3 regions of the Hydrogenophaga sp. PAMC20947 genome follow, and region 2 is predicted to be linked to each of the others. Evidence: predicted binding sites of a transcription regulator. Region 2 holds the regulator's gene; each other region holds the start of a gene.
The links. Region 2 encodes FNR, which switches genes on or off when oxygen is low (the NO sensors DNR and NnrR bind a similar motif). Its sites were predicted from a motif close to TTGATNNNNATCAA; they were not measured.
Positions count from the first base shown of each region.

Region 1: E5678_RS17160 (hemerythrin domain-containing protein) is a predicted target of FNR. The motif match lies at 1,164-1,177, and genes of this name have one in related genera.
Region 3: E5678_RS14740 (TraR/DksA family transcriptional regulator) is a predicted target of FNR. The motif match lies at 880-893, and genes of this name have one in related genera.

Region 1 covers NZ_CP039252.1:3,742,407-3,744,670, reverse strand. Annotated here, with positions in the region: gene E5678_RS17165 (heavy metal translocating P-type ATPase) at 1-805, shown strand, start outside; gene E5678_RS17160 (hemerythrin domain-containing protein) at 1,282-1,878, shown strand; gene E5678_RS17155 (YbfB/YjiJ family MFS transporter) at 2,136-2,264, shown strand, end outside.
Region 2 covers NZ_CP039252.1:685,662-687,925, reverse strand. Annotated here, with positions in the region: gene hemN (oxygen-independent coproporphyrinogen III oxidase) at 1-781, opposite strand, end outside; gene fnr (fumarate/nitrate reduction transcriptional regulator Fnr) at 939-1,658, shown strand; gene E5678_RS22560 (hypothetical protein) at 1,739-2,038, opposite strand; gene E5678_RS03150 (FixH family protein) at 2,086-2,264, opposite strand, start outside.
Region 3 covers NZ_CP039252.1:3,235,345-3,237,608, forward strand. Annotated here, with positions in the region: gene E5678_RS14735 (enoyl-CoA hydratase/isomerase family protein) at 1-785, opposite strand, end outside; gene E5678_RS14740 (TraR/DksA family transcriptional regulator) at 969-1,355, shown strand; gene E5678_RS14745 (hypothetical protein) at 1,403-1,780, shown strand; gene E5678_RS14750 (VOC family protein) at 1,883-2,264, shown strand, end outside.

The DNA of each region.
Region 1 (2,264 bases), 1.8 Mb from region 2:
TGAACACCAGCAGGCGGAGGGTGCCACGGTGTCGGTGCTGGTCAGCCAGATGGCGGGCGGAACCGCCTGGGCACCGCTGGCCTTGCTGGCTTTTGGCGACGAACCCAAGCCCGGCGCGAAAGCGGCCATGGCGCAATTGCGCGCTGCCGGGATTCGGTTGTTCATGGTGTCGGGCGACAACCGTGGCGCGGCCGAAGCGATGGCGCGTCGACTGGGGCTGGACCCGGACCAGGGCGAGGTGATTGCCGAGGTGTTGCCGGGTGACAAGGCCGCAGTCATTCAGCGTTTGCAGCGTGGCGAGTGGGCGGTGCCCCGTGCAGCGCCGGCCCCGGAGTCGGTGCCCATGATCGAAGGCCAGATGTTCTCGGCAGACCGGAGCCCTGTGATGGTTCCCAAGCCCGAGCCTGAGGCGTCTTCAACACACCGGCACACCGTGGCAATGGTGGGCGATGGTGTCAACGATGCGCCAGCGCTGGCCGCGGCCGATGTGGGCATGGCGATGGGAGCGATGGAGGGCGGTCAAGGCGGTTCGGATGTGGCCATGCATGCCGCGGGCATCACCTTGTTGCGGGGCGATCCGGCGCTGGTGGCCGCCGCGCTGGAGATTTCGCGCAAGACGGTGACCAAGATCAAGCAAAACCTGTTCTGGGCATTTGCCTACAACTCCATCGGCATTCCGCTGGCCGCTCTGGGCTACCTCAGCCCTGTGGTCGCGGGCGCGGCCATGGCGCTGAGCTCGGTGAGCGTGGTGAGCAATGCCTTGTTGCTCAAGCGCTGGAAACCCGGGCAAGGGCGTTCCGATTGATCAGCACCAGGGGCTTTCAATTGCGGGTGCCTCGGTCCAGGATTCGGCCGGCGCAGAGCTTGACCCGGGGCTAGGGCCTGTTGGCACGATTTTTCCAGCTTGCTCTGCAGATCTTAAAGTCCATGTGCAAGGCGTTCGCAATGCCGCGCATGGAGTTTGTGGCCGCAACCCGGAGGGAATGGGGTGAAAGCAGTGCGTTGAGGGGGCAGTCATGGGGCGGTTCAAGGGGCCGTTGGTGGAACAGAATGCGCCATTTGGTGCACCACCGAGACCGGTGGTTCAGTTTCAACGCTCGGTAGCCGGGGGCGGTGTGCGCCGCCGATCAGACCGCGCTGGGGGCTTCGGCATCTGCAAAGGCTTGATGTGGGTCAAGGTGGCGGGGGCCAGGCTTTGCGATAGTCGAGCTTCCCATTCACCGACCCAATGGTCGGCGAATGAACACAACCTGGGCACAACCAGGGCAGAGGAGACAAACGATGAGCCACCATGAAGCCATGCGGGTGATCCGCGACGAACACGCCTCGCTGGCGGCCATGCTGCAGTCGCTGCGGCAGATGGTGAAGCGCGGCCTCGATCCGGAGGGCAAGGGCGAACACGACCGCTTTTTTGAGGTGGTGCGGGCGATGTTGTTCTATATCGATGAATTCCCGGAGACGCTGCACCACCCCAAGGAATCGGAGCTGCTGTTTCCGCGTGTGGCCAAGGTGGCACCGCACACCGTGGCTGTGATCGATCAGCTGGAGCGCGACCACCACCAGGGCGAAAACCGGGTGCGCGAGCTCATGCATTTGCTCATGGCCTGGGAGTACCTGGGCGATTCGCGGCGCGAGGCTTTTGAAACCGCGGTGTCGAAATACATCGACTTTTACCTGGAGCACATGCGGCTGGAAGAAACCGTGGTGATGCCTGAGGCCGAGAAGTTTCTGACCGACGCCGACTGGCACGCCCTCAATGCGGCTTTTGCCACCAACCAGGATCCGCTCAACAGCCGTGTGCCGCGCAACCCGCAGTTTGATCGGCTGTTCACGCGCATCGTGATGCTGGCGCCTTCGCCGGTGGGTTTGGGCGACTAGAAAACCCCCCACGCTCCGCCGCTGCGCGGGTCGCTGCCCCCCGAGGGGGCTGACCTTGCTTGGGGCGGCCCTTGCTTGGGGCGGCCCTTCGCTGTGGTCGTTACGCCCCCACGCTCTGCCGCTGCGCGGGTCGCTGCCCCCCGAGGAGCGGGGCCAGATTTGGGGCGCTTCGGCAATACCTACTGCTGAAACGCTGCGTGACGCTTAGGCGCAGGCGACAACGTGTGCGTTGGTACGCAGGCCACAATGGCTGGGCCATGTCACCTTCCGATGATCCCCATACCCCGCCCGTGGACACCACGCCCTATGTGAGGCTGGCGCTGGCGCTCGCCCTGGGTGCCGCTGTGTCTCTGGGCATCACGCGCTTTGCCTACGGCCTGCTGTTG
Region 2 (2,264 bases):
GTTTGAAACGGGTCGGGAGATGCGCATAGGCGTACAGCGCAATGCGATCAGGGCGCAACTCGTTGATCTGGATCAGCGTGCGCGCGAACGACTCGGGGGTTTGCAAAGGCAAGCCGTAAATGAGATCCACGTTGATCGACTCGAAGCCGATTTTTCGGGCCGCGGCCACCAGCGCAAACACCTGCTCAGCGGGCTGCACACGGTGCACCGCCTTCTGAACCGCCGGATCAAAATCCTGCACCCCGAAGCTGAGCCGGTTGAACCCGAGGCGCGCCAGCGTTTGCAGGCGCTGATCGGTCACCGTGCGCGGATCAACTTCGATCGAGTATTCCCCTCCTGGTACCAGGGTGAAATTGCGGCGGATCATGGTCATCAGGTCTTCCAGCTCCTCGTCGGAGAGGAAGGTTGGGGTGCCGCCACCCAGGTGCAGCTGCGAAACGTTGTGCCCTTTGCCGAAGTGCTCAACCTGCAGCTCCACCTCTCGGGACAGGTAGCGAAGGTACTCGGCCGCGCGCTCGTGGTGTTTGGTGATGACCTTGTTGCAGGCGCAGTAATAACAGACCGACTCGCAGAACGGAATGTGCACATACAGGCTCAAGGGCAACGCCATGGAACCTGCCCGGCGTTGTTCCAGCGCCTGGATGTAATCCGCCTCACCAAAAGCCTCTATAAAGCGGTCGGCTGTGGGGTAAGAGGTGTAACGGGGACCTGGGATATCGAACCGCTTTAGCAGTTCGTCGGGGATCGTGTGGCTCACTGACTTTTCTCCAATACTGAGCATTGAATGTGCCCCAAGACGCCAGGGCGCCCTTTGATCTTTGTCAAGCCTAGGTATGCCCCGAAAAGCTGCCCGCAAGAGAAATCCAGTGTTTCCCGGCGTTTATGGCCTGATGCACTGGCGGTGCTGTAAAGTCCCCAGTGATTACCCGGGGAAAAATATGGACGTTCAAAGCATCAAAGTCGCCTGCTCAAACTGCAATCTCCGTGAGCTGTGCCTGCCTATGGGCCTGAATCCAGAGGAGATGGACAAGATGGACAACGTCATCTCTTCTCGCCGCCGCATCAAGCGCGGCACGGCCTTGTTCAGCACGGGTGAAAAATTCACATCCCTGTACGCCGTGCGTTCTGGCTTTTTCAAGACTTGTGTGACCACGGCGGATGGGCGCGACCAGGTGACGGGTTTTCAGATGACGGGGGAAATTCTCGGGCTGGACGGCATCGTGAACGACCTTCATTCCTGCGACGCGGTTGCCCTGGAAGACGCTGAAGTTTGCGTGATGCCTTTTGACCAGATCGAAGAGCTCTCGCGCGAATTCACCACCCTGCAGCATCACATGCACAAAATCATGAGCCGCGAGATTGTGCGCGACCATGGCGTGATGCTGCTGCTGGGCAGCATGCGTGCGGAAGAGCGGCTCGCAGCCTTCCTGCTCAATTTGGTGCAGCGCTTGCACGCGCGCGGGTTCTCACAGTCCGAACTGATCCTGCGCATGACACGCGAGGAGATCGGCAGCTATCTGGGCATGAAGCTGGAAACCGTGAGCCGAACCTTTTCGAAGTTTGTTGAAGATGGCATCATTGAGGTCAAGCAGCGCTACGTTCACATCAAGGACACCGACGGATTGCGGCGCATTGTGAATCCGCAGACCTGCGGATAAAGCACCGAATCGAACCGCTCCGCCAAAAAGAAAAGCCCCCTGCAGAATTTCCCGCAGGGGGCATTTTTTTATCGAGAAGATCAAGCTCGATCACAGGTAGCATTCTTCGCACATTCACGCGGGCGATCCTGCTCAGGGACCGGGCAACGGTTGACCTCAAACGGCGACATCGCCAACAAAGTTGTCAAGGCGCTGGAGAGCATCGTAGCCATCCAAAAGATGAAAAATGCCCCTGTGTAGATGGCTTCACGCGAAAGGCTGAGGCTTTGTCCTTGCCAATGCATCTCGCTGGGATCCACAAAGGCAAAGACCAACATCTCCAACACCGCGGCCATCAAAAAAGCGGGCCACATGATCCACATCCAACGCTTTGCCTTCATGGGTCACTCTCCTGTATTGCTGTCAGAGCAATGTCTGTGCAGCGTATTCAATTTGCGGGCGGTGCGACCTGGGTGGTGGCGTGATTGCGCGCCTGGCCAGCGGGCATCATGTTGAACAAAGCCGCCTCGCGCGCTTTGCCCTCAAGGGCATGGGCCGCTTTCAGGTCGCGTTCATAGTCGTTCTTGTTCAGGACCGGATCTTGGTACTTCACCGCAATCACAGCCG
Region 3 (2,264 bases), 2.3 Mb from region 2:
TCGTGTACATCGGGACCGGCAAAACCCATGAATTCCAACGCCAGCGAAGTATCAAACGATGGACCCGCCTGGCGCAGCCAGTTGTTGAGCGAATACTTGGTCCAGCGGATGGCAGTCTGGCTGCCACTGGCCAGACGGTCGGCGACCTCATAGGCCTTGGGGAGCAAATCGGCCTCCTCCACCGCCAGCGACACCAGACCGATGCGCTCGGCCTCTTCACCGGTGATGGGATCGCACAACAGAAGGTAGTACTTCGCTTTGGCCAGCCCGCACAGCAGCGGCCAGACGATCGCGGCGTGATCGCCCGCGGCAACACCGAGCCGGGTATGCCCATCCACGATCTTGGCACTTTTGGCGGCAATCGAAATATCGGCCAGCAAGCCGGCCACCAGGCCTGCGCCCACCGCTGGACCATGCATGGCGCTCACGATGGGTTTGTCGCAATTGATGACGTTGTAAACCAAATCCCGGGCCTCTTTCCAGACCCGGGTGCGCACCTCAAAATCGGTGGCCATGTCCTGCACCAGCGCCAGGTCACCGCCGCCGGAGAAGCCCAGGCCACTGCCCCGCAACACCGCGCAGCGCACGCTGTCGTCCCGGCCCACATCACGCCAGATTTCGCTCAGTTCCCAATGCCCTTCATGCCCGGCCGTGGGCAGCTTGCCATTGCCACCGGGCCCATCGGCCCGCATCTGGATATCGAGCACGCTGGGCACGCCGCCCACCAGAGGGCCTCGGCGGGCAATGTTCAGGGTCTGGTAACGGCTGTAGTCAACGGTTGGCATGGAAGTGTCTCCTGGAGATGGCCTGCAGTGCGGATCTGCGGCTTGTTTGAATCGACCCACACCATTCTGCCGTGCACCCGCTCGGAACTGCCGATTGACCTGCATCAAGCCCCGCCACCAGGCAACAGCGCAACATGGAGGCATGGGTGATCAATCAACGACACCTCGATACCAGGAGCCCACATGAACCCACCGATTTCAGACACCTTTTCCCAGCAGCTTCAAGGCATGCGCACGGCCCTGCTGGATCAGCTGCGCAGCCAGCGAGGCGGTGAGATCAACCGCGCCGAAGCCGCCGCCGAAGCGCGGGACCAGCAAAGCGACGACTGGTCCAAAGCCGATGCCGATCGCGACCTGGCTGCGGCACTGGAGGAGCGCGAGTCGGCCGAACTCGTGGCGATCGACGAAGCCCTCAAACGCGTGGCCGACGGCAGTTTTGGGCTGTGCCTGGACTGCGGCATGAGCATTCCAAATGCCCGGTTGCACGCCAACCCCACCGCGTTGCGCTGTGTGGCCTGCCAGGAGAAGCTGGAGCTCGCCCATGGCAGCGCAATGCCGGCCGGTTATTGAATGCCCTGTTTTTTCACCTTGAACTTCTATAGATTGGAACCCAACCCATGACCACTTTCCACGCCATTGTCTGGATGGACCACAGCCAAGCCCATGTCCTGATGTTTGACCGGGAACACGTCGAAGCCGAGCGCATCAAGGCGCGCAGCCACCACACGCCCAAGCACGGGCATGTGGGTGCCGACAAGGATTTCTTTCAGCAGATCGCAGGTGCGCTGATCGACGTCACGGAAGTGCTGTTGACCGGGCCAGCGAACGCCAAACTGGAGTTCCGCGACTTCTGCAAACACCAGGCGCATGCGGTGGACAAAGCCATTGTCGACGTGGTGACCACCGACCACCCGAGCGACCCCCAGCTTGTGGCCATGGCGCGCCAGTATTTCCTCAAACACGACCAGCTCGCCGAAGACCCTTCGAAACGCTGAAATTCGGGGCAGGCCGCCCGGCTTGTCCAAGGTTCGTCCGGGCGCCAGCAAGGCCGTTGTGCCAGCGGCTTCCCAGCCCCTGCTTCTTGGTATGCTGCGCGCATGAACGAAGACACGCCCAACCAGGCGCTGCACACCCGCAGCCTGTTCCATTTCGCCTTCCACGTCCGGGATCTGGACGACGCCCGGCGCTTCTACGGCGAGGTGCTGGGTTGCTCGGAGGGGCGCAGCACCGACACCTGGGTGGATTTCGACTTTTTCAGCCACCAGATTTCGCTGCACCTCGGTGAGCCCTTCCCCACCACACGCACCGGCCGCGTCGGAGACCACATGGTGCCCATGCCCCACTTTGGCCTGGTGTTGCTGCTCCCACAGTGGCGGGCTCTGGCCCTTCGGCTGGAAACGGCGGACGTGGACTTCGTGCTGCAGCCTCAGGTCCGGTTCGAAGGCCTGCCAGGCGAACAGTGGACCATGTTTTTTTGCG